2 regions of the Paenibacillus sp. FSL F4-0097 genome follow, and region 1 is predicted to be linked to the other one. Evidence: a T-box and tRNA genes for the amino acid it is inferred to sense, from the RefSeq annotation. Region 1 holds a T-box; the other holds one or more tRNA genes.
What was found. The T-box of region 1 lies ahead of trpS (tryptophan--tRNA ligase). A T-box ahead of a tRNA ligase gene usually reads a tRNA of that ligase, here a tRNA-Trp.
Positions count from the first base shown of each region.

Region 2: it encodes a tRNA-Trp, which carries the amino acid that the T-box ahead of trpS (tryptophan--tRNA ligase) is inferred to sense. The anticodon was not compared.

Region 1 covers NZ_CP151965.1:5,829,393-5,839,950, forward strand. Annotated here, with positions in the region: gene MHH86_RS26210 (MFS transporter) at 43-1,230, shown strand; gene MHH86_RS26215 (DNA primase) at 1,364-1,711, shown strand; gene MHH86_RS26220 (SCO family protein) at 1,807-2,424, opposite strand; gene cyoE (heme o synthase) at 2,448-3,380, opposite strand; gene MHH86_RS26230 (metal-dependent hydrolase) at 3,613-4,614, shown strand; gene MHH86_RS26235 (hypothetical protein) at 4,720-4,908, shown strand; gene trpS (tryptophan--tRNA ligase) at 4,911-5,897, opposite strand; T-box leader at 5,961-6,200, opposite strand; gene MHH86_RS26245 (aldose 1-epimerase) at 6,335-7,309, shown strand; gene MHH86_RS26250 (alpha/beta-type small acid-soluble spore protein) at 7,511-7,741, shown strand; gene MHH86_RS26255 (hypothetical protein) at 7,895-8,305, opposite strand; gene MHH86_RS26260 (M3 family oligoendopeptidase) at 8,919-10,558, opposite strand, start outside.
Region 2 covers NZ_CP151965.1:6,023,232-6,033,789, forward strand. Annotated here, with positions in the region: gene MHH86_RS26980 (ABC transporter permease) at 1-880, opposite strand, end outside; gene MHH86_RS26985 (ABC transporter permease) at 877-1,923, opposite strand; gene MHH86_RS26990 (ABC transporter ATP-binding protein) at 1,916-3,478, opposite strand; gene MHH86_RS26995 (BMP family ABC transporter substrate-binding protein) at 3,596-4,735, opposite strand; gene MHH86_RS27000 (AraC family transcriptional regulator) at 5,065-5,820, shown strand; tRNA gene MHH86_RS27005 (tRNA-Leu) at 5,958-6,036, opposite strand; tRNA gene MHH86_RS27010 (tRNA-Cys) at 6,051-6,124, opposite strand; tRNA gene MHH86_RS27015 (tRNA-Gly) at 6,135-6,209, opposite strand; tRNA gene MHH86_RS27020 (tRNA-Gln) at 6,216-6,290, opposite strand; tRNA gene MHH86_RS27025 (tRNA-His) at 6,310-6,385, opposite strand; tRNA gene MHH86_RS27030 (tRNA-His) at 6,429-6,504, opposite strand; tRNA gene MHH86_RS27035 (tRNA-Trp) at 6,528-6,601, opposite strand; tRNA gene MHH86_RS27040 (tRNA-Tyr) at 6,608-6,693, opposite strand; tRNA gene MHH86_RS27045 (tRNA-Thr) at 6,699-6,774, opposite strand; tRNA gene MHH86_RS27050 (tRNA-Phe) at 6,803-6,878, opposite strand; tRNA gene MHH86_RS27055 (tRNA-Asp) at 6,889-6,966, opposite strand; tRNA gene MHH86_RS27060 (tRNA-Met) at 6,992-7,068, opposite strand; tRNA gene MHH86_RS27065 (tRNA-Val) at 7,086-7,161, opposite strand; tRNA gene MHH86_RS27070 (tRNA-Glu) at 7,217-7,291, opposite strand; tRNA gene MHH86_RS27075 (tRNA-Ser) at 7,310-7,402, opposite strand; tRNA gene MHH86_RS27080 (tRNA-Asn) at 7,406-7,481, opposite strand; rRNA gene MHH86_RS27085 (23S ribosomal RNA) at 7,543-10,469, opposite strand.

The sequences.
Region 1 (10,558 bases):
GCATTAACCTTTATTGTAGGTGGCTCTCGGAGGTGTTTCCCTGTGAAAACTGCGCTATGGCTGTACCTGTTTCTTTTTCTGGCGTTTTTTGATTTACATGCACAGTATCCTATTCTAACGCCCTTTGCCATCTCTCTTGGTGCGGGACCCGCCTTTATTGGCTGGATGATGGGCATGTATTCGTTGACCCATCTTCCTGGCAATTTGCTCGCAGGCGTACTCGTCGATCGTAATGGCAGCCGCCGCTACATCGTCTTTAGCCTTGTTACTGCGGGAGCCATTCTATTGCTGCAGGCTCACGCTCAGCTTCCGTGGCATTTGCTGATGCTACGAGCAGCAAGCGGGTTCGCGCTCGCCTTCCTCTCTCCGGCGTGCATGACCTTGCTGGCTTCATTATCATCTGATGCCACTGAGCAGGGGAAATATATGTCCGGACATGGTATCGTTCATACCTTAGCTTCAGTGGTATCCCCAGCAGCGGGTGCCTTTATCGTAGCTAAAGCTGGCTATTCCGGCACCTTCACCACATTGGGATGGCTGCTTATCGCTACAGGAATCATGGCTTTTTTCAGTGTACCGGCGCCTGCCCGGCGTTTAGTACGCCCTGTAAACTCAGCAGCACCTCCTTTGAAAAATCAGGATCTTCCTTCGGTCCCTATATCCGATCCCAATCCAGTTTCCAAACGTTATTATCTGCTGCCTTTTTTCGTTTCTTGTTCACAAGGGGTTCTGTTCTTTGAGCTTCCTCTATCTCAGACCGGAAGTAATAGCATTGTTTCCACAGGTATTCTTTTATCGCTCCTTAGCTTAGGGGCTTTGGTAACACTCAGTTTGTTCTTCCTGAACCGCTTTTCCCCAGGAGGAAGAATAGCCGTGGCCTTGCTAGGAATGGCCCTTTGTTTTTTTGCGCTCGCCTCACTTCACAGCATTCCCGCTTCCGTTATTCTCTTTATTCTGGGTGCAGCCAAAGGAATATTATTTCCTGCAATGGCTTCGCTCTTTATTAGTCTAGGTGGACCAGGACGTATGGGACGCACCTTCTCCATGCAGTCGATAGCCATGTCACTAGGTGCATTCGCAGGGCCTGTGGCCGCAGGACAACTAAGAGACGTTGTTTCGCCTTATTTCATTGCCTTTCTATTGCTGATGGTTGCACTATTACTGCTTCCGCCAAAAAATTCAGCCAAGCTGTCCACCTACTCTTCCAAATGGAATGGGCGGGCCGCATGATTTATTGTTTTTACGACATTTCCCGGGGAATGAAGATTTTCCTGTAGAAACAGTTGTTAAAACTGCTCCTCCTTCGGTAAACTATAATGAGTCTGTAAGTTCAGACTTCATTTCCGGAGGTGATTGTCAGCAAATGTCCATTACGATTATTGTCGAAGGCAAAAACGATCGCAGCAGATTACGACGCGTGCTGGTACCGGAAGTCGAAATCCTCTGTACCTTTGGTACATTAAATACGCTCAAACTCGAGTCCCTGCGACAAAAAGTAGGAGATGGAGAAGTATATCTTTATATGGATAACGACAGTTCAGGCAAAAAAATACGCGGGATTCTCCGCGATGCCTTTCCCGATGCTGGTCACATCTATACACGCCGGGGTTATGCCGGAGTGGAAGGCACTCCAGATGAATACAATATTAATCAGCTTGAAAAAGCGGGTCTGGAAGAGTTCATCATTTACCCTGAACCCATTCCTTTTTGATTCGCGATATATTGCCTAAGAAATTAAAAACGCCTTTTTCGTTATCCTTCAATAAATGGGATTCGAAAAAGGCGTTTCTGTTATGCGGTTAGGTTCTATTCACGAGCCAATTCATTCAGCCTATCGGCAAGAAATTCAGGCGTTATGTTATCCGTATCCCCTGCGTCATACAATGCACGGAGACGATTGTCTCGATCAACCAATGCTATGCGATTGGCATGTACGAAATTTTCTTTACTATTCCCTGCAATTAGTACTTTAAAAGAATCAGTTGCCAGCTTACGAATGACTTCCTGATCCCCCCGTAAGAAGTACCAACCCTTATAATCTGCCTGGAAACGGTCCGCAAAGCTTTTAATGGCTTCACGCGTATCATTCTCTGGATCAAAAGAAATGGAGACGAACGCCGTATCTTTTCCAAAGCTGCCATCGTCGACCAGAATTTTCTGCGTCTGAGATAACAAAAACGTAGTTATAGGACATACATCCGGACATTGTGTGAAAAAAAAGTATACCAGCCGTGCCTTACCTTGTGTATCAGCCAGAGTAATCTGGTCTCCATCCACATTTTCAAGTGAAAAGTCCTGCACTTCTCCGATTACCGGCAGTTTTTCTTTTCCTAAATTCAAAGAATTAACTGCCAGATAACCAGCCATTACCAAAGCAAGCAATAGTAGAATCCAGGTCCATTTATAACGCTTAAAGGTCTGCACGGACAATAATACCCTCCCTCTTCTTAACCGTGAATCGTATTCAATACAAGTACGATCAAACTTACCGTTAGGTAGTTAATGGAGAAGAGGAAGTTCTTCTTCGCCCAGACTTCGTCATCTTTTGCTGCAAAGCCCATCAAGGTTATGATTAACCAAGCCAGGGACAGCGCTGTTGAAATCACCAGATAAAAAATGCCTGCATAATCGTAGGCGTACATTAACACTGGAATAGGCAGCAACAGTGCTACATAAGGAATCATTTGAAACTTCGTACGACGTGTTCCTTTGACTACAGGCAGCAGCGGAAATCCAGCGGCTCTATATTCTTCTTTACGTCTAATCCCGAGTGCCCAGAAATGGGGAGGTTGCCACAGAAACAACATCGCAAACATCAGCCAAGCCCCTAGATCAACTGTTCCCGTAACTGCAACGTAGCCAATTACCGGTGGCATAGCTCCAGAGATCGCACCTACTGAAGTGCTCCATGTTGATGTCCGTTTCAACCAAAGGGTGTATACTACAACGTAAACGAACATCCCTACAATCCCGAACAGACCGGCTAAAACTCCGGAAAAAGCAAACAGTACAATCAAGCCCGCAATCCCTAGCCCAATAGCATACAGCAATACGGTTTTGGGTTTCAGTCGTCCTGTAGGAAGCCCCCGATCGCGCGTTCTTTCCATCTTCATGTCCAGGTCACGGTCGAAATAGTTATTAAAAACACAGGCCGAAGCCATAACCAGCATTGTACCGAGCAGAGTCAGAACTAATCTGCCGTATTGAACATCCCAACCTGAAGCCAGCCAATATCCTGCAAAGGCAGCGATGAGGTTAGATCGGATAATACCGGGTTTTGTTACGGTAATGAAATCACGCCAACTTGCACCTTCCGGTGGAGATTTTGCAGACATAGCTGCAGAATCGGAAGAAGCTTGAAATGTTATATGATTATCCACACCAAATGATCCTCCTTCTAAACGAACTTCTAACGTTCTAGCCGAAGCACTAAATAGACTTCGCTGTTAACTTTATCATATCAAACCCGAGGAGACTTTGACAGTCATGGCACAGTATGTTCATGAATTTGACAATTACGTGACAATATTTATTTCCAGCCCGTTAATAACCTAAGCTGTATTTGGGTAATTATTAATAATGTACTTCCGAACAACAAAGGAGAACTGACCAATGGACACCGCTACACATTTAGTTATGGGCATAGGGTTAGCCGGACTTTCATTCGTAGATCCTGTCGTTGCTTCTGACCCTAAACTGGCCGGGGCCGTTATGCTGGCTACGATTTTAGGCTCACAAGCTCCTGATGCCGATACCGCATTAAGACTAAAGGACAATGCAATATATATTCGTAATCACCGGGGAATCACACACTCCTTGCCTTTTCTAATTTTGTGGCCCGCTCTGATTGCCCTAGTCTTAGGGCCTCTGTTTGGATTTACTGATTTGGCAGCTTTAAGCCATGTTGCACTCTGGGGTTTCATAGGCGTAGGCGTGCACGTCTTCTCTGATCTGTTTAACACCTATGGAACCCAGGCCGCCCGTCCATTTACTGAGAAATGGATTGCCTGGAATATCATCCACATTTTCGATCCATTTATTTTTGGCAGCCATATCGCAGCTATTCTACTCTGGATCACTGGGATTGTGCCGCCCAAACCTTTATTTATTACGCTTTATGCCTGTACCATTCTTTATTATATTTGGAGAACAATTGTTCATGCCCGCCTTACACGAAACATCAAGCTTAAAGATATACACCATAATGCTGGCGAACGTTATATTGTAATCCCTACAATTTCACTTAAACGCTGGAACGTAGTTAAAGTGAAAAAAGACGGCAGCTATGACGTTGGACAGCTACTGAACAACCGCCTGGAATGGTTCAAACATGCGGTCTGCTCGAATCATCCCGCTGTGGAAATATCCAAGTCGCATCCAGATATTCAGTCCTTTCTATATTTCACCTCTTATGCGGTTGCCGAAGTGGAGGAGCTTCCTTCAGGATATATGGTACGCTGGGGAGACGTTCGTTATTTACACCGCAAACAATACCCTTTTGTGGCTGTATTAGTTATGGATAACCAATATAAACCTTTAAATACTTATGTAGGCTGGCTTAGCAGTGATAAGCTCGACAAACGATTTTCCATCGACCCTGGTTCTTTACGATGAAACTGTAGACTTACTGAGAGATCTATTCTATAATCACAAAAAATCCCGGAGTATTTTATAATACTCCGGGATTCATTTTAGCAGACACGGAAAGGAAGGCTCTTAATGGGTAAAGGACTCTCACTTTGGTTCGCTTGTTCTTCTATTCTTATTCTCACTGCCGCTTCAATCGCGATCAGCTATAGCTTCTGGCTGGCACTTCTGCTTGGTTTTCTTTGCGTAATGAATATTGGCTGGGGATTTATCCTCAAAGCCAGAATTAGACGCAAACAGGAAAGCTTAAGCTCTGACTAAGATTAACGAGCTGGCAGAAAGCCCATCCGCTCTTTTACGCCATTCAACGTCTCAGCTGCAACAATACGTGCACGTTCAGCACCTTCAGCAAGAATATCAGTGATCGCACCTGAACTGCGAATTTCATGATATCTTTGTTGCAAAGGCTCAAGTGTGGATACAACCACTTCCCCAAGATCCTTCTTAAAGCCACCATACATTTGTCCTTCATAACGATCGGCAATTTGCTGGAGGGACATCCCAGAACATTCCGAGTAAATACTCATCAAGTTACTAATCTCTGGCTTGTTAGCCGGATCAAAGATCACTTCACGTCCAGAATCAGTCGTTGCGCGGCTGATTTTTTTACGGATCACATCCGGCGAATCCAACAGGGCAATATAGCTGCCTGCATTCGGGCTGCTCTTGCTCATTTTTTTAGTGCCATCATCCAGAGACATAATGCGTGCGCCCACTTCAGGGATATATGGTTCAGGAATCGTAAAGAATTCGCCAAAACGGTTATTGAATCGGCCAGCTAAATCACGGGTCAACTCCAAGTGCTGCTTCTGATCTTCACCTACTGGCACAAGATCCGCATTATAAACAAGAATATCTGCTGCCATTAAAGAAGGATATACGAATAGGCCCGCGCCAACTGAATCCTTACCTGATGATTTATCTTTGAACTGTGTCATACGCTCAAGCTCGCCCATTGCCGTCAGCGTAGTCATGATCCAGCCCAATTCCGCATGCTGAGGCACATGAGACTGCATATATACATTCGAACGCACAGGATCAATTCCTGCCGCGATAAAGAGTGCAGCTACAGCTTCAGACTGCTCACGCAGTGCCGCAGGATCTTGAGCAACGGTGATCGCATGCATATCGACAACCATAAAGAAACATTGATGATCGTCTTGCAGCTTCACAAAATTTTTCAGCGCTCCGATATAGTTACCCAAAGTTAGAGAACCGCTCGGTTGTATGCCTGACATTACTTTTTTCAACATAATATAGACCTCCGTTAGATGTAATTTCCGATTTCCGAGAACGCAAAAAAAGCCTCATCCGCAAGGGACGTGAGACCGTGGTGCCACCCTTATTCGCTGCTTAACCTTTGTATAGTCAAAGGGAAACAGCCTTAGTCTTCCGTTAACGGGGAAGATCCGGCCGGTCTACTAGGGCATCTTGCTCCCGTTCAAGCGCGGCGCTCAGGGGTCCATTCATCAGGAGTGTCCTACCGGTTCGCATCAACCACCGGCTTTCTGAAGGTGTATTTCCTGTCTACTTGTCCCCGTCATCACATTCTCATCATAATTTAATGCCTTCATCATAGAACCATAAAGAGAAGTTGTCAAATCACTTAACCACTTCCGCATAAATCTGTTATGATAAGGTTATCCATGTTCTATTCGATTACAGTTACGATAAAGGAGCATATCTCATGAAACAGGTGACCAAAGGGCAGTGGGGCGGTTATGATACTTATATTTTGCACAGCCGCGAACTGGAAGTCACGCTTTTGCCGCGACTAGGAAACAACGTGATTTCATTGTTTGATGTAAAAGAACAACGGGAAATTCTGCGGCGGCCTGATGAAAGCGATCAAGCTTTCTTTATGCAAAAACCTTACCATTTTGGCATCCCGCTCTTAATTCCACCCGGAAGAATTCGTAAAGGAAAATTTCAATTCGAGGGTACAAGTTATCAATTTGACCAGAATACCGCTGGTGACAATCATATCCATGGTCTACACCGGACTCAATCCTGGTGTGTCAGCGATATTGAAGAAGACGAGGACGGTTGTGCAGTCACTACTGAATTCCTTACTGAAGATGATCCACACTGGATGGAGCAATTTCCCATTCCACTCAAATTCGAAATGACATTCAGGCTTCAGGATGCCCGGCTCAGCCAGACTTTAAAGGTTACAAATCTCGGCGATCATCGTATTCCCTTTGGGATCGGTTATCACACCTGGTTTATGATCGATGGAGAACCTGAACGCTGGAATCTCAAATTGCCCGTAAACAGCATTTATGAACTAAACGATGAATTGCTCCCTAGCGGCAATCTAATTCCACTCGGTGATCTAGAGTCTCTAAATTCTGGAATTAACCTACAGGGAACTAATTTTGATACCGCTCTGCGTATTGGTGACAAGCAGCCCGTAGAAGCATTGTTATTACGCGATGATGGTTATGGTCTTCGTTATACGGCCGACGAGAATCTTTTTCGCCACTGGGTCCTGTATACCAAAGGACCAGCCGATCAATTTCTGTGCATCGAACCTTATACCTGGCTCCCGGATGCTCCTAACGTTTCCGACGATCCTTCCTTCACTGGCTTGCTGAAGGTAGAACCAGGTCAAAGCCTTGAGCTGTCCACTATGCTGGAAATGATCTATCCCGAGAATTAAAGCAGATATACATTATATCGGTCTTCCCTTGCGTTTACGTAAGAGAAGGCCGATTTTTTGTGCGAGCTTAGTTATTTAGGCTTTCCTACCCTTACTTTTAATCGACTAATAATTACCATCCTTAAAACCTTTCGATAGCATGCATGAATTAGCCTCTTAGCGCTCATACTATCTTCACAACGGGCGAAGGAGGTGACACACATGGGTCAAGCAGGTCAAGGTCGTAGCAGCCGTTCCAATAACCTTGTAGTTCCTCAAGCAAATGCAGCGTTGCAACAATTGAAATATGAAGCAGCACAAGAGCTTGGAGTAACGATCCCAGCTGACGGTTATTACGGGAACTACACTTCCCGCGAAACTGGTTCTTTGGGAGGTTACATCACTAAACGTCTAGTACAACTGGCAGAACAACAACTGTCCGGTCGTCAGTAACATCGTTATCTTAAGTGTTTTATCCGGCTGAGGTCTTAAAAAGCCCATTGCCGACTAGCTTTCAAACCTCTCACACTTCTTCCAGAAGCTGTGGGAGGTTTTTCTAATTTATACCCTATAATCCGAGCTGCATGCAATCTTTATGTAAAACGTTTAACTTAAAAATTGATCAGCACTCTCGGCGTAAGCATTACGGGGAGATCGAATCATCAGATTCGCCATATTATAATTGGACTCCAGCGTAGCATCTACGATTAGCTTTCCCTGTCTTATAGCGAATTCATAGCTGATCTCACCATGAGTCCAGCGCCGTTTGTATTTCAGACTCTCCAGTGCCATTAGACGAAAAGAAGACTGCTGACTCTCCGTTATTCCTTCCTTTACTTCTGTGAATCCACCACCCCGACCGGCTAGAGGGTGATGACGTATGCCGAATTTGCCAATGGTATTATTTCGTATTTGCACAAATACCGTACCGGAAGATAGTCCCGATAATTCCTCTTGCAGTTCCCTAAATACCAAATCCATCTGTCTTGCTAATGATAGCTGTTCTGTCTTAAGCATATCTTTCCTCCTAAAAGTTTTGTGAGCTTAGCTTCTTCGAGTTCACTTCGTCTTTTATAAATCGAACCCTAAATATTTAGGCTAAGGATCCGTCGCTACTGCGGGGAATGTTTGGACTTCCAGCCGCTGTTGTCTCCAAATTTCTTGAATTCTTACGCGTACAGCGGGTGAAATTCGGAGACAAAGGCGGTCGCTCCCGCTCTTACAGTTCCAAAATTCCCCTCCGCCACTCCTTCCCCTTTTCCCAAATTTCTGGTTCGATTTATATTGTTTGTGAGCTTAGCTACTTCGAGTTTACTTCGTACAAATCGGCTTAGTATGCGCTTACTTAAGCTTTTTGAGCTAAGCTCATTAGTCTTCCTTGCAAGCCTTATATAAGGCTCAAGGCTCATTATAGACCCCTTAAATACGCCAAACAACATTATTCTACAAAATTGGGTTATTATCCCTAGTAATGCGCAAAATTCATAGATCATTCGTATATTAATTTTTATAAAACGGGAGTTTTCGACATTTAACCATTAAAAAAAGACCCCTTAACCGGGGTCTTTGCGTGTTCACACTGAAATTCCGTTATTTTTAGCGCACTGAAATTTGTCTTATTTTAGACATTTCATGCTAAATGCTCAGTCATCTCCAAGAACTCGTTGATATCAGCCACGATCAAATCTGTAGCCCCTTGCCAGAAATCTGGCTTAGTCAGATCCACACCCAAATGTTTGAGCACCAAATCCTCCAATGTCATCACGCCGGTATCCTGCAACAAGCTATCATATTTGTCTGCAAAGGAAGCTCCCTCTTGTAATGCCAGACGATATAAGCCTGTACTGAACATATAACCAACAGTGTACGGGAAATTATAGAAAGGTACATCTGTGATATAGAAATGCAGCTTCGACGCCCAGAAGTGAGGATGGTATTCAGAAAGCACACCACAGAAAGCTTCTTTCTGTGCTTCCACCATCAGAGCAGACAGTTCCTCAGCATTTACAAGGCCTTCCTTACGTTTTTCATAAAAGCGAGTCTCGAACAAGAATCGAGCGTGAATGTTCATAAAGAATGCCACACTGTTCTGTATCTTCGTTTCAAGCAGTGCCAGCTTCTCCTCTGCATTGCCCGCAGCTTTAACCTGAGCATCAGATACAATCACTTCTGCAAAGGTTGAAGCGGTCTCTGCAACGTTCATTGCATAATTCTGATTAAATACAGGTTGATCATCAAGCAAGTAGGAATGATAGGCATGTCCCAGCTCATGGGCCAATGTTGAAACATTGGAAGGTGTGCCGCTGTAAGTCATGAATATCCGTGATTCTTTGCTCTCAGGGAAGGAAGTACAGAATCCACCAGGACGTTTGCCATTACGATCCTCAACCTCGATCCAGTTATTATCAAAGGCACGCTCTGCAAACTCAGCCATCTTAGGACTAAATTTACGGAACTGTGTGACGATATCCTTCGCAGCTTGATCATAAGGGATTTTGCCGGAGGATTTGCCTACAGGAGCTTCGACATCGACCCATGAGAGGGAATCCAACCCCAGCAGCTTGGCTTTGCGCTGAAGGTAGGACACGAGTACAGGTTTGCTCTTCGTAATTACGTCCCACATCGTATTTAAGGTGTCCTGTGTCATACGATTGATGCTGAGCGGATCTTTTAGAACATCGTCCCAGCCTCTGCCCTTATAGAGCTTCAGGCGGAAGCCTGCTAAGTGATTTAAAGTATCTGCGCAATTATCTGCCGCTTCAGTCCAAGCCTCTTCCCATTTATGGAACATCGCTTGACGCACTTTTGGATCTGGATCATCCAGCTTATTAAAAGCTTGACCTGCAGAAAGCAGCTTTGTTCCTTCTTCATCCTCAAATGGGATCTTGATTGAGCTTACAATCGTATCATAGTGTCCGCTCCATCCATGATATCCGTCAACAGCTAATTCCAACGCTAAGCTTTCCAGCTCAGGGCTCATCTTCTCACGGGCCAAATCACGGCTCTCGCTCAGTACGAACGTTAAAGGAGCAATCTCTGGACGAGCCATCCACTCAGCCCATACCTTGTCCGTAGTCTGACGCAGTACATTGCTAAATTGCGAGCTGATCCCTTCGAATCCGGCGCGCATGCTTGTCACTTTGGCTGCCAGTCTTACCGCACCCTTGTCCATCTGATTCTGAGCGCCTAGACAGTCTGCGAAGGAAGTGACCTCCACAAGTCTTCCTGAACAGCTCTGAAGCAATGCTATAACCTCATCCAATGCTTTTG
Region 2 (10,558 bases), 190 kb from region 1:
AGATCACAAGTCCAATTACTGTGGCTACATAAGGAAGAGTAGCGATTAGCTCCGCAGGAATCTTCAACACCTGTAGAGCATTCGACAATGCATCTGCAGTACCAAATAATAAAGAGGTCAGCGCCGTGCCTACGGTCGTACTTCTTCCCATCGACTCAGCGGCAATGGCAATCCAGCCTCGGCCAGCGATCATATCGCGGGTAAACAGTGACAAATACCCCATCGACATATAAGCACCGCCTAAACCGGCAAAAAATCCGCTAAGCAGCAAAGCCATATACTGTATTTTCACAACACTTACACCCACGGATTGAGCCGCATGTGGATTTTCGCCCACTGAACGAATGCGCAGTCCAAGCGGTGTACGATTTAATAGATAGTAGACAACAAACACAGCCAATATAGAAACATACGTCAGAATGTGATGCCCCGATAAAATAGGTCCAAGCACCGGGATATCCTTCAACAAAGGAATCTGGACACTAGGCAAAACTTTACTCGCCAGAGAAGTGGAAGAACCCTTGTCGCCACTAAGCAGATAGAGGATAAACACAGTTCCTCCCGAAGCGAACATATTAATGGCCACACCCCCGAGAATGATATGTGTTTTGAATTTCAGGGTGAAAAAAGCTAATATTCCAGCGATCAATGTTCCAGACAGCACCGCCCCAAGCAGACCTACCCACGCGCTATGCGTATAGCTGCTTATGATGACACCCGCTAAAGCGGCAACAAGCATGATGCCCTCCATCCCAATGTTAATGATCCCTGCACGGTTGGAGATGAGTGCGCCGAGCGCGGCGAACAGAATCGGAGTCGTCACGCGAAGGACAGAGAACGCAAAGTCAGTTGTAAAAATTACATCAAACAAACTATTCACGCTTCCTTCGCCTCCTTCAAGAGCATCCGATTTTTCCAGAACTTCAGAAATTGCTCAGCCGAAATCAGAAGAATGATAATTGCCTGTATAATTGAGATCATCTCTGAAGGTACATCAGACAGACGCGCCATCATGTCAGCCCCAATTCGAATGTACGCTAGGAACAATGCAGAGCCGATTACGGACAGCGGATTATTTTTGGCTAACATCGCTACAAGGGCACCATCCAAACCATAACCAGGCAGTGACGTCCATTGGAAACGGTTATACATCCCCAGCACTTCTACGGAACCCCCCATACCTGCGATAAAACCTGCAATCAAGTGAACGAGAATAATAACCTTGGCTGTCTTCATACCGGAATAACGGGCAAAGTCCCGGTTGATGCCTGTCATGCGCAGCTCATATCCCCATTTCGTTTTGTATAGGAATAGATGAGCTGCAATAATAAGCACGATAACGATAATAAGACCGGTATGAATACGGGTGCCGGAGACCATTTTACTCAGCAGTGCCGTTTTCTCGAATTTGTAGGATACATTGGCAAAAGCTTTAGCATCACGTAGATGATAGTTCAGTAGGTATAACCCTACTCCGAACAAAATATTATTGAACATTAAGGATGTAACCAACTCATTAGCATTCCATTTTGCCTTCAGAATACCAGGTATTGCCGAGAGCAAGGCTCCTACAATTGAACCTGCAGCAATAGCTACCATCGGATGCAGCCAGCCGTCCAACGTTAAATGAATAGCCAATACGGAAGTTACAACACCGGAGAAATAAAAAATCCCCTCAGCTCCCAGGTTGAACATATTGGCTCGAAACAACAAGGATACTGCCAACCCAGTGAACATGAGCGGAATCGCCATCTCAATCACATTACCAATATGACCTTTACTGGATAACGGCTCTAATAGGAATATACCAATCGTCTTCACAGGCTGATTACTGACCAAAGAGATGATCAGAAAGGCAATAGCGAGTGCAATAACGATTACCGCCGATGTTCGAATGTACTCAAAATATTTAACTTTAAACATGATTTACGGCCCTCCCGATGTGCTCCTCGTCCTGTCGATGAATCCCCAGCATATAAAGACCTAATTCTTCCTCACTAACCTTAGATGGCTCCTCGAAAAAGGCAACAATCTTACCCTCGTACATTACTAACAGACTATCGCTGATCTCCAAGATCTCATTCAAATCTGCCGACACTAGCAAAATCGCGCAATCGTCTGAACGTAATTCCAACAACTTTTGATGTATGAACTGGGCTGCGCCTATATCCACACCCCGTGTCGGCTGTTCTGCAATAAGCAGCTGCGGTTCAGTCGAACACTCTCTAGCTACGACTACCTTCTGCATGTTACCACCTGACAACATTCCTATGGGCTGAGAAGGTCCTGAACAGCGGACTTTAAATTCCTCTACAAGGGATACTGCTAGCTTGGCAATTCGTGAGCCATTCAAAAAAAGACCTTTATTCATTGCTTTTGTACGATACTGAGTAGATAGCAGATTATCAGCTATACTTGCCTCACTAGCGATCCCTTGCCGCATCCGATCCTCCGGTATATAGGAAACGCCTAGCTTACGAATATCCAAAATATCCGATTCACGGATATCCTTTCCCTTCACTAGTACAGAGCCCTGACTTGAGACACCTTTCAAGCTACCTGTAAGAGCTTCAATGAGCTGTGTCTGCCCGTTGCCTTCTACACCAGCAATCCCAACGATCTGCCCACCACGTACCGCAAAATTGATATCCGACAATAATGCTTTGCCATCTGCATCATTCACACTGAGTCCCTGCACCGTTAGTACTGGCTCACTAACAGCCAGAATCTCTTTGTCATATTTCAGCACGACGTCTCTGCCGACCATTAGTCGCGAGATTTCCTGTTCTGTCACATCCTGTGTTTGAAAAACACCTTCACTACGGCCGCTGCGCATAATCGTAATTCTGTCGCAAATCGCTTTGACTTCCTTTAATTTGTGCGAAATAAAAACTATCGTATGACCCTGTTCCCTTAATTGCTTAAGCTCGCGGAACAATTCCTCTGTTTCCTGTGGAGTCAACACCGCAGTCGGCTCATCAAGCACCAGAATTTTCGCACCACGCAGCAGCGCCTTAAGAATCTCAACCTTTTGCTTCATCCCAACTGTAAGATCCTCTACTTTTGCTTTAGGATCCACGGCCAGATTGTATTTCCTTGCGGTCTCTTCCGTCATGCGCACAGCCTCGGCATAATTAATGCCAACTCCTCTGCGCGGCTCCATACCCAGCACCATATTCTCTGCCACCGTAAAAGAAGGTACCAACATGAAATGCTGATGGACCATGCCGATGCCTCTATCAATGGCGTCCTGAGCGGATTGCAGCTTTACTTTTTCACCCTTGATATAGATCTCGCCTTCACTTGGCTCTTCCATGCCGAACATAATCTTCATTAAAGTCGATTTACCAGCACCGTTCTCACCTGCAATCGCATGTATTTCTCCCTCACGTAAAGAAAAATGCACGTCTTTATTTGCAACGACGCCATTGGGATATACCTTGGTAATTCCCCGCATTTCCAGCAGAGCTTTGTACATAGGTCTCAACGCCTTTCAACTTGGAGGTCTGCAAAAATATACAGCTGGAATTCCCCTGACTAGAAGAATCTCCAACTGTAGGTTTAACTCTATAGAGCTGATCTTAAGATTTAAAGCTTAAGGCTTAACTGCGTTACGAATAGCTTCTACCTCTGCGGTTTCCATCCCCATCGCATTATCCACTTTAATTTCTTTATTGATCAGCTTTTGCTTCACTTCTTCAACCTTGGCCTGAAGATCAGCCGGGAATACATTTTTATAAATATCATTCTCAGCAATACCTACACCATCATCTACAAAGCTCAACACATCACGTTTGCCCATTTCTAGCGTTCCCTCTTGCAATCTCTTCACTGCACCTAGAATAGCCGTATCAATCTTTTTAATAGATGAAGTAACGATTAGATTTGCTTTTTCACTATCCGTATCGTTAATCAACATTGCCTGATCGGAGTCTACACCGATTGCATATTTTTTCTTTTCTTTAGCTGCGTCAAAGATCCCAAGACCTGTACCCCCAGCCACGTTAAAAATAACATCCACGCCGGAGTTATATTGAATTAGAGACAGCTCCTTACCTTTTGCCGGGTTAACAAAATCACCAGCGTACGACACAGCCACTTTTACATCAGGATCAACATACTGAGCACCTTGAATGTAACCGACCAAGAAAGCATTAATCCCCGGAATATCCATACCGCCCACAAACCCAATCACATTCTCAGGGGTAGCATTCGGCATATCCGATTGTGTAGCTAATGCTGCTACGGCACCTGCCAAGAAAGATACTTCATTTGTCGCATAAGACATGTTGTACATGTTATCTGGTGCTTCATCGATGTCGGTATCATAATTAATGAATTTTTTGTCTGGATACAATTCTGCCGTTGCATTAAACATCTCAGTAATTTCAGAACCGCCAGAAATAATTACATCCCAATCCTCGGAAGCGATATCGTTAAATGTTGGCTCCCATTTCGTTTTATCAACGCCCATTTCAACAACCTTTGTTACTGCACCTAGTTCATCCTTAACCTTTTGCAAGCCGTTATTAGCGGAATCAAAAAATGATTTATCCCCAAGTGTCCCCGGAATCAGCAATACAACCTTGAGTTTATCCCCTGAACCTGTTTCTCCACCCTCAGCAGCGTTTGATCCAGTATTCGCAGAAGAACCGTTATTGGACGTGTTATTCCCACATGCTGTGACCAGAACCATCACCATTAATAACAACAAAGAAAGAACTTTTTTATTCATTACTCTATTCCACCCCTAATTTTAGTTGGTTAGTAATCCGGCAGAATCCCCATCTTCACCCATTGTATAATTCACGGTTCAAATGGAAATTCTCTTTTTTCCAAATAAAGTATCATTAAAAGTAATAAATTTAACGTTTAGGCTCAAAAATAGCAATAAAAATACCATTATTATTAATAATCCGCTTTATTTCCGAACGAGATGGCCAGTCAGGTTGCGAACTTTCGGATTTATTGATACGATCATAACAAATATTATTAAAAATAATTATATGATTTCGGTCATAGTTTTGTACGATTCGGCTAAAACATAAGTATTGGAGGATCATCATGGATCGTGTTCTATATATTGTAAGTGCCACACATGAGCTAAATACTTATATCCCTCCACACCAGCATGAATGCTACGAACTGGTCTATTATTTACAGGGGGTAGGGACAACCAATGTTGGCCCACGAAGTTACCATTTTCGCTCCTCTTCTTTCGCGCTTGTGCCACCCAATCATAAACATGACGAGCACCACCGTGAGGATGCAAATGTATTATTTGTAGGCTTCCACTCGGAACACCCTAATATGAGTAATCTGCTCGGCGTATATGAAGATGATAAAGATCAGACCGTTCTTCAAATCCTGCTGCGAATGAAAGCAGAGTTTACACGCAAGCAAGACGGATTCTCTGAGCTTCTAAACCTACAAATGAGCGAGATTACCGTCCATCTTATGAGGCTTCTTAGTGCCTCTGGATATCAATCCCCATCAGAAGATCGAGTACAATATGTCCTTAATTATATGAATGAGCATTATCGCCATAAATTGTCCGTCGAAACACTATCAGAAATGTCCGGATATAGCTACGATCGTTTTCGCCATCTATTTAAAGAACGTTTCGGGTCTTCACCCCTGCGGTATTTGCTGTTAAAACGCCTGGATTATGCAAAATCTCTATTACGTCATACTCAGATGCAAATCTCTGAAGTATCTGCTGCTGCAGGTTTTGTGAACGATGCCCAATTCTGCAATATGTTTAAACGAGAAATAGGTCATACCCCGCGAGCATTCCGCATTAATAATCAATCAGGTTAATCACTAATCAGATTAAAAAAAGCCGTTGAAATAGAGAAACTCCTCTATTCAACGGCTTAATCCTGTAAAACTAAGAACATAAAGAAAAAAGGTTAGTAAGATTGCTTATAAAAGCATTCTTACTAACCTTTTTAAGATACCGGCGAGAGGACTCGAACCTCCACGGTTTCCCACTCGATTTTGAGTCGAGCGCGTCTGCCATTCCGCCACGCCGGCACATATGAACTAAATGGAGGCGCCACCCAGATTTGAACTGGGGATAAAGCTTTTGCAGAGCTTTGCCTTACCACTTGGCTATGGCGCCATGTAAATTTTGGAGCGGACGACGGGAATCGAACCCGCGACCCTCGCCTTGGCAAGGCGATGCTCTACCGCTGAGCCACGTCCGCATAAAATGGCTGGGGATATAGGATTCGAACCTATGAGTGACGGAGTCAAAGTCCGTTGCCTTACCGCTTGGCTAATCCCCAATAACATTTTAAAGTAAAATGGGGCGACTGATGGGTCTCGAACCCACGAATGCCGGAACCACAATCCGGTGCGTTAACCCCTTCGCCACAGTCGCCATATTAAGTTGATATTGTTGCCATTATTCATTTTAAAGAAAATGGGGCGGCCGATGGGTCTCGAACCCACGAATGCCGGAACCACAATCCGGTGCGTTAACCCCTTCGCCACGGCCGCCATATTAAACTTTAGAAAGAACTTGGCAGGGGCAGCAGGAATTGAACCCACACCAACGGTTTTGGAGACCGTTGTTCTACCTTTAAACTATGCCCCTAAAAACTGGTGGAGGATGATGGATTCGAACCACCGAACACTTACGTGAGCAGATTTACAGTCTGATGCGTTTGGCCACTTCGCTAATCCTCCAAGGATGGTGCCGGCGAGAGGACTTGAACCCCCAACCTACTGATTACAAGTCAGTTGCTCTACCAATTGAGCTACACCGGCATGGCACTCATTCTTTTGTGATGATAAATGGTGGCTCGGGACGGAATCGAACCGCCGACACGAGGATTTTCAGTCCTCTGCTCTACCGACTGAGCTACCGAGCCATGATGAAAATGGCGGAACCGACGGGATTCGAACCCGCGATCTCCTGCGTGACAGGCAGGCATGTTAGGCCAACTACACCACGGTTCCAAAAGATATAATTGCTTAAGTTAATTGGTTGCGGGGGCAGGATTTGAACCTGCGGCCTTCGGGTTATGAGCCCGACGAGCTACCGGGCTGCTCCACCCCGCGTCAGTAAAAATATGTTATGGTGGAGGCTGAGGGGATCGAACCCCCGACCCTCTGCTTGTAAGGCAGATGCTCTCCCAGCTGAGCTAAGCCTCCATAAACAACAATTGTTATTGTACCAAAGTCCACTAGGATAAATCAAGTGAAAATTTGGTGACCCGTATGGGATTCGAACCCATGTTACCTCCGTGAAAGGGAGGTGTCTTAACCCCTTGACCAACGGGCCATACTAATTAAAAATTTGTGGCGGAGAGAGAGGGATTCGAACCCTCGAGACGCTTGTGGCGCCTACACGATTTCCAATCGTGCTCCTTCGGCCAAACTCGGACACCTCTCCATATGGCTCCCCGAACAGGACTCGAACCTGTGACAACTCGATTAACAGTCGAGTGCTCTACCAACTGAGCTATCAGGGAATATTCATACCAGGCTTAATCGCCTGAAAACTGAATCCGAAACGAATCTGCATTCTAAGTATAGGATAAGCCCTCGACCGATTAGTATTGGTCAGCTCCATGCATTACTGCACTTCCACCTCCAACCTATCTACCTCGTCGTCTTCAAGGGGTCTTACTAATTGGGAAATCTCATCTTGAGGGGGGCTTCACGCTTAGATGCTTTCAGCGCTTATCCCGTCCGTACGTAGCTACCCAGCCATGCTCCTGGCGGAACAACTGGTGCACCAGCGGTACGTCCATCCCGGTCCTCTCGTACTAAGGACAGCTCCTCTCAAATTTCCTGCGCCCACGACAGATAGGGACCGAACTGTCTCACGACGTTCTGAACCCAGCTCGCGTACCGCTTTAATGGGCGAACAGCCCAACCCTTGGGACCTACTTCAGCCCCAGGATGCGATGAGCCGACATCGAGGTGCCAAACCTCCCCGTCGATGTGGACTCTTGGGGGAGATAAGCCTGTTATCCCCAGGGTAGCTTTTATCCGTTGAGCGATGGCCCTTCCATGCGGTACCACCGGATCACTAAGTCCGACTTTCGTCCCTGCTCGACTTGTAGGTCTCGCAGTCAAGCTCCCTTATGCCTTTGCACTCTGCGAATGATTTCCAACCATTCTGAGGGAACCTTGGAACGCCTCCGTTACTCTTTAGGAGGCGACCGCCCCAGTCAAACTGCCCACCTGACACGGTCCCCGTACCCGATTAGGGCACTAGGTTAGAACCTAGATACGATCAGGGTGGTATCCCAACGGCGCCTCCACCGAAGCTTGCGCTCCGATTTCTACGGCTCCCACCTATCCTGTACAGATCGTACCCAAATTCAATATCAAGCTGCAGTAAAGCTCCATGGGGTCTTTCCGTCTTGTCGCGGGTAACCTGCATCTTCACAGGTATTAAAATTTCACCGGATCTCTCGTTGAGACAGCGCCCAAGTCGTTACGCCATTCGTGCGGGTCAGAATTTACCTGACAAGGAATTTCGCTACCTTAGGACCGTTATAGTTACGGCCGCCGTTTACTGGGGCTTCGGTTCATAGCTTCGGGTTACCCCTAACCACTCCCCTTAACCTTCCAGCACCGGGCAGGCGTCAGCCCGTATACTTCGCCTTGCGGCTTCGCACAGACCTGTGTTTTTGCTAAACAGTCGCTTGGGCCTTTTCACTGCGGCCCCCTCGTGCTATTCACACTACCGGGGCACCCCTTCTCCCGAAGTTACGGGGTCATTTTGCCGAGTTCCTTAACGAGAGTTCTTCCGCGCGCCTTAGAATTCTCTTCTCGCCTACCTGTGTCGGTTTGCGGTACGGGCACCTTCTCCTGGCTAGAGGCTTTTCTTGGCAGTGTGAGATCATGACCTTCGCTACTATAATTTTCGCTCCCCATCACAGCCCAGCCTTAATGATGTGCGGATTTGCCTACACATCAGCCTCACTGCTTAGACGGACATCCATCAGTCCGCGTCACTACCCTCCTGCGTCACCCCATCGCTCATAGCGGATTACGGTGGTACAGTAATTTCAAACTGTTGTCCTTCGACTACGCCTTTCGGCCTCGCCTTAGGTCCCGACTTACCCTGAGCGGACGAGCCTTCCTCAGGAAACCTTGGGCTTTCGGCGGATCAGATTCTCACTGATCTTTTCGTTACTCATACCGGCATTCTCACTTGTGTAGTGTCCAGCGCTCTTTTCAGTACACCTTCAACCCCTACACAACGCTCCCCTACCCCAGATACATACGTATCTAGCCATAGCTTCGGTGGTGTGTTTAGCCCCGTTACATTTTCGGCGCAGAGTCACTCGACCAGTGAGCTATTACGCACTCTTTCAATGGTGGCTGCTTCTAAGCCAACATCCTGGTTGTCTGTGCAACTCCACATCCTTTCCCACTTAACACACACTTGGGGACCTTAGCTGATGGTCTGGGCTGTTTCCCTTTTGACAATGGATCTTAGCACTCACTGTCTGACTCCCGGCAATAAGTATATGGCATTCGGAGTTTGACTGAGCTTGGTAATCCTTGCGGACCCCGCACCCAATCAGTGCTCTACCTCCACTACTCTTATACCGAGGCTAGCCCTAAAGCTATTTCGGGGAGAACCAGCTATCTCCGAGTTCGATTGGAATTTCTCCGCTACCCCCACCTCATCCCCGCACTTTTCAACGTACGTGGGTTCGGGCCTCCAGTGCGTGTTACCGCACCTTCACCCTGGACAGGGGTAGATCACACGGTTTCGGGTCTACGTCCACATACTCATTCGCCCTATTCAGACTCGCTTTCGCTGCGGCTCCACCTTCTCGGCTTAACCTTGCATGTTAAACGTAACTCGCCGGTTCATTCTACAAAAGGCACGCCATCACCCATTAATAGGGCTCTGACTTTTTGTAAGCACACGGTTTCAGGTTCTATTTCACTCCCCTTCCGGGGTGCTTTTCACCTTTCCCTCACGGTACTGTTTCACTATCGGTCGCCAGGTAGTATTTAGCCTTAGCAGATGGTCCTGCTGGATTCATACGGGGTTTCACGTGCCCCGCACTACTCGGGATCCGTCTCGGAGAGAACGCAGTTTAGGTTACAGGGCTTTTACCTCTATCGCGGGCCTTTCCAGACCTCTTCACCTACCATATTCCTTTGTAACTCCATGTGAGACGTCCCACAACCCCTAAGAGCAAGCTCTTAGGTTTAGGCTGTTCCGCGTTCGCTCGCCGCTACTGACGGAATCACTATTGTTTTCTCTTCCTCAGGGTACTTAGATGTTTCAGTTCCCCTGGTCTGCCTCTACATTTCCTATGTATTCAGAAATGAGTAACTGCGAATTACCACAGCTGGGTTTCCCCATTCGGACACCCCCGGATCAAAGCTTGCTTACAGCTCCCCGAGGCAGTTTCGTTGTTCGCCACGTCCTTCGTCGGCTCCTGGCGCCTAGGCATCCTCCGTGTGCTCTTATTAGCTTAACCTTGATTTTTCCGTAGAAAAATATCATACGATGACATTCCTCTTTGGAATCATCTCACTAATAACATTTACTTGTTTGCACAAGTTGCTA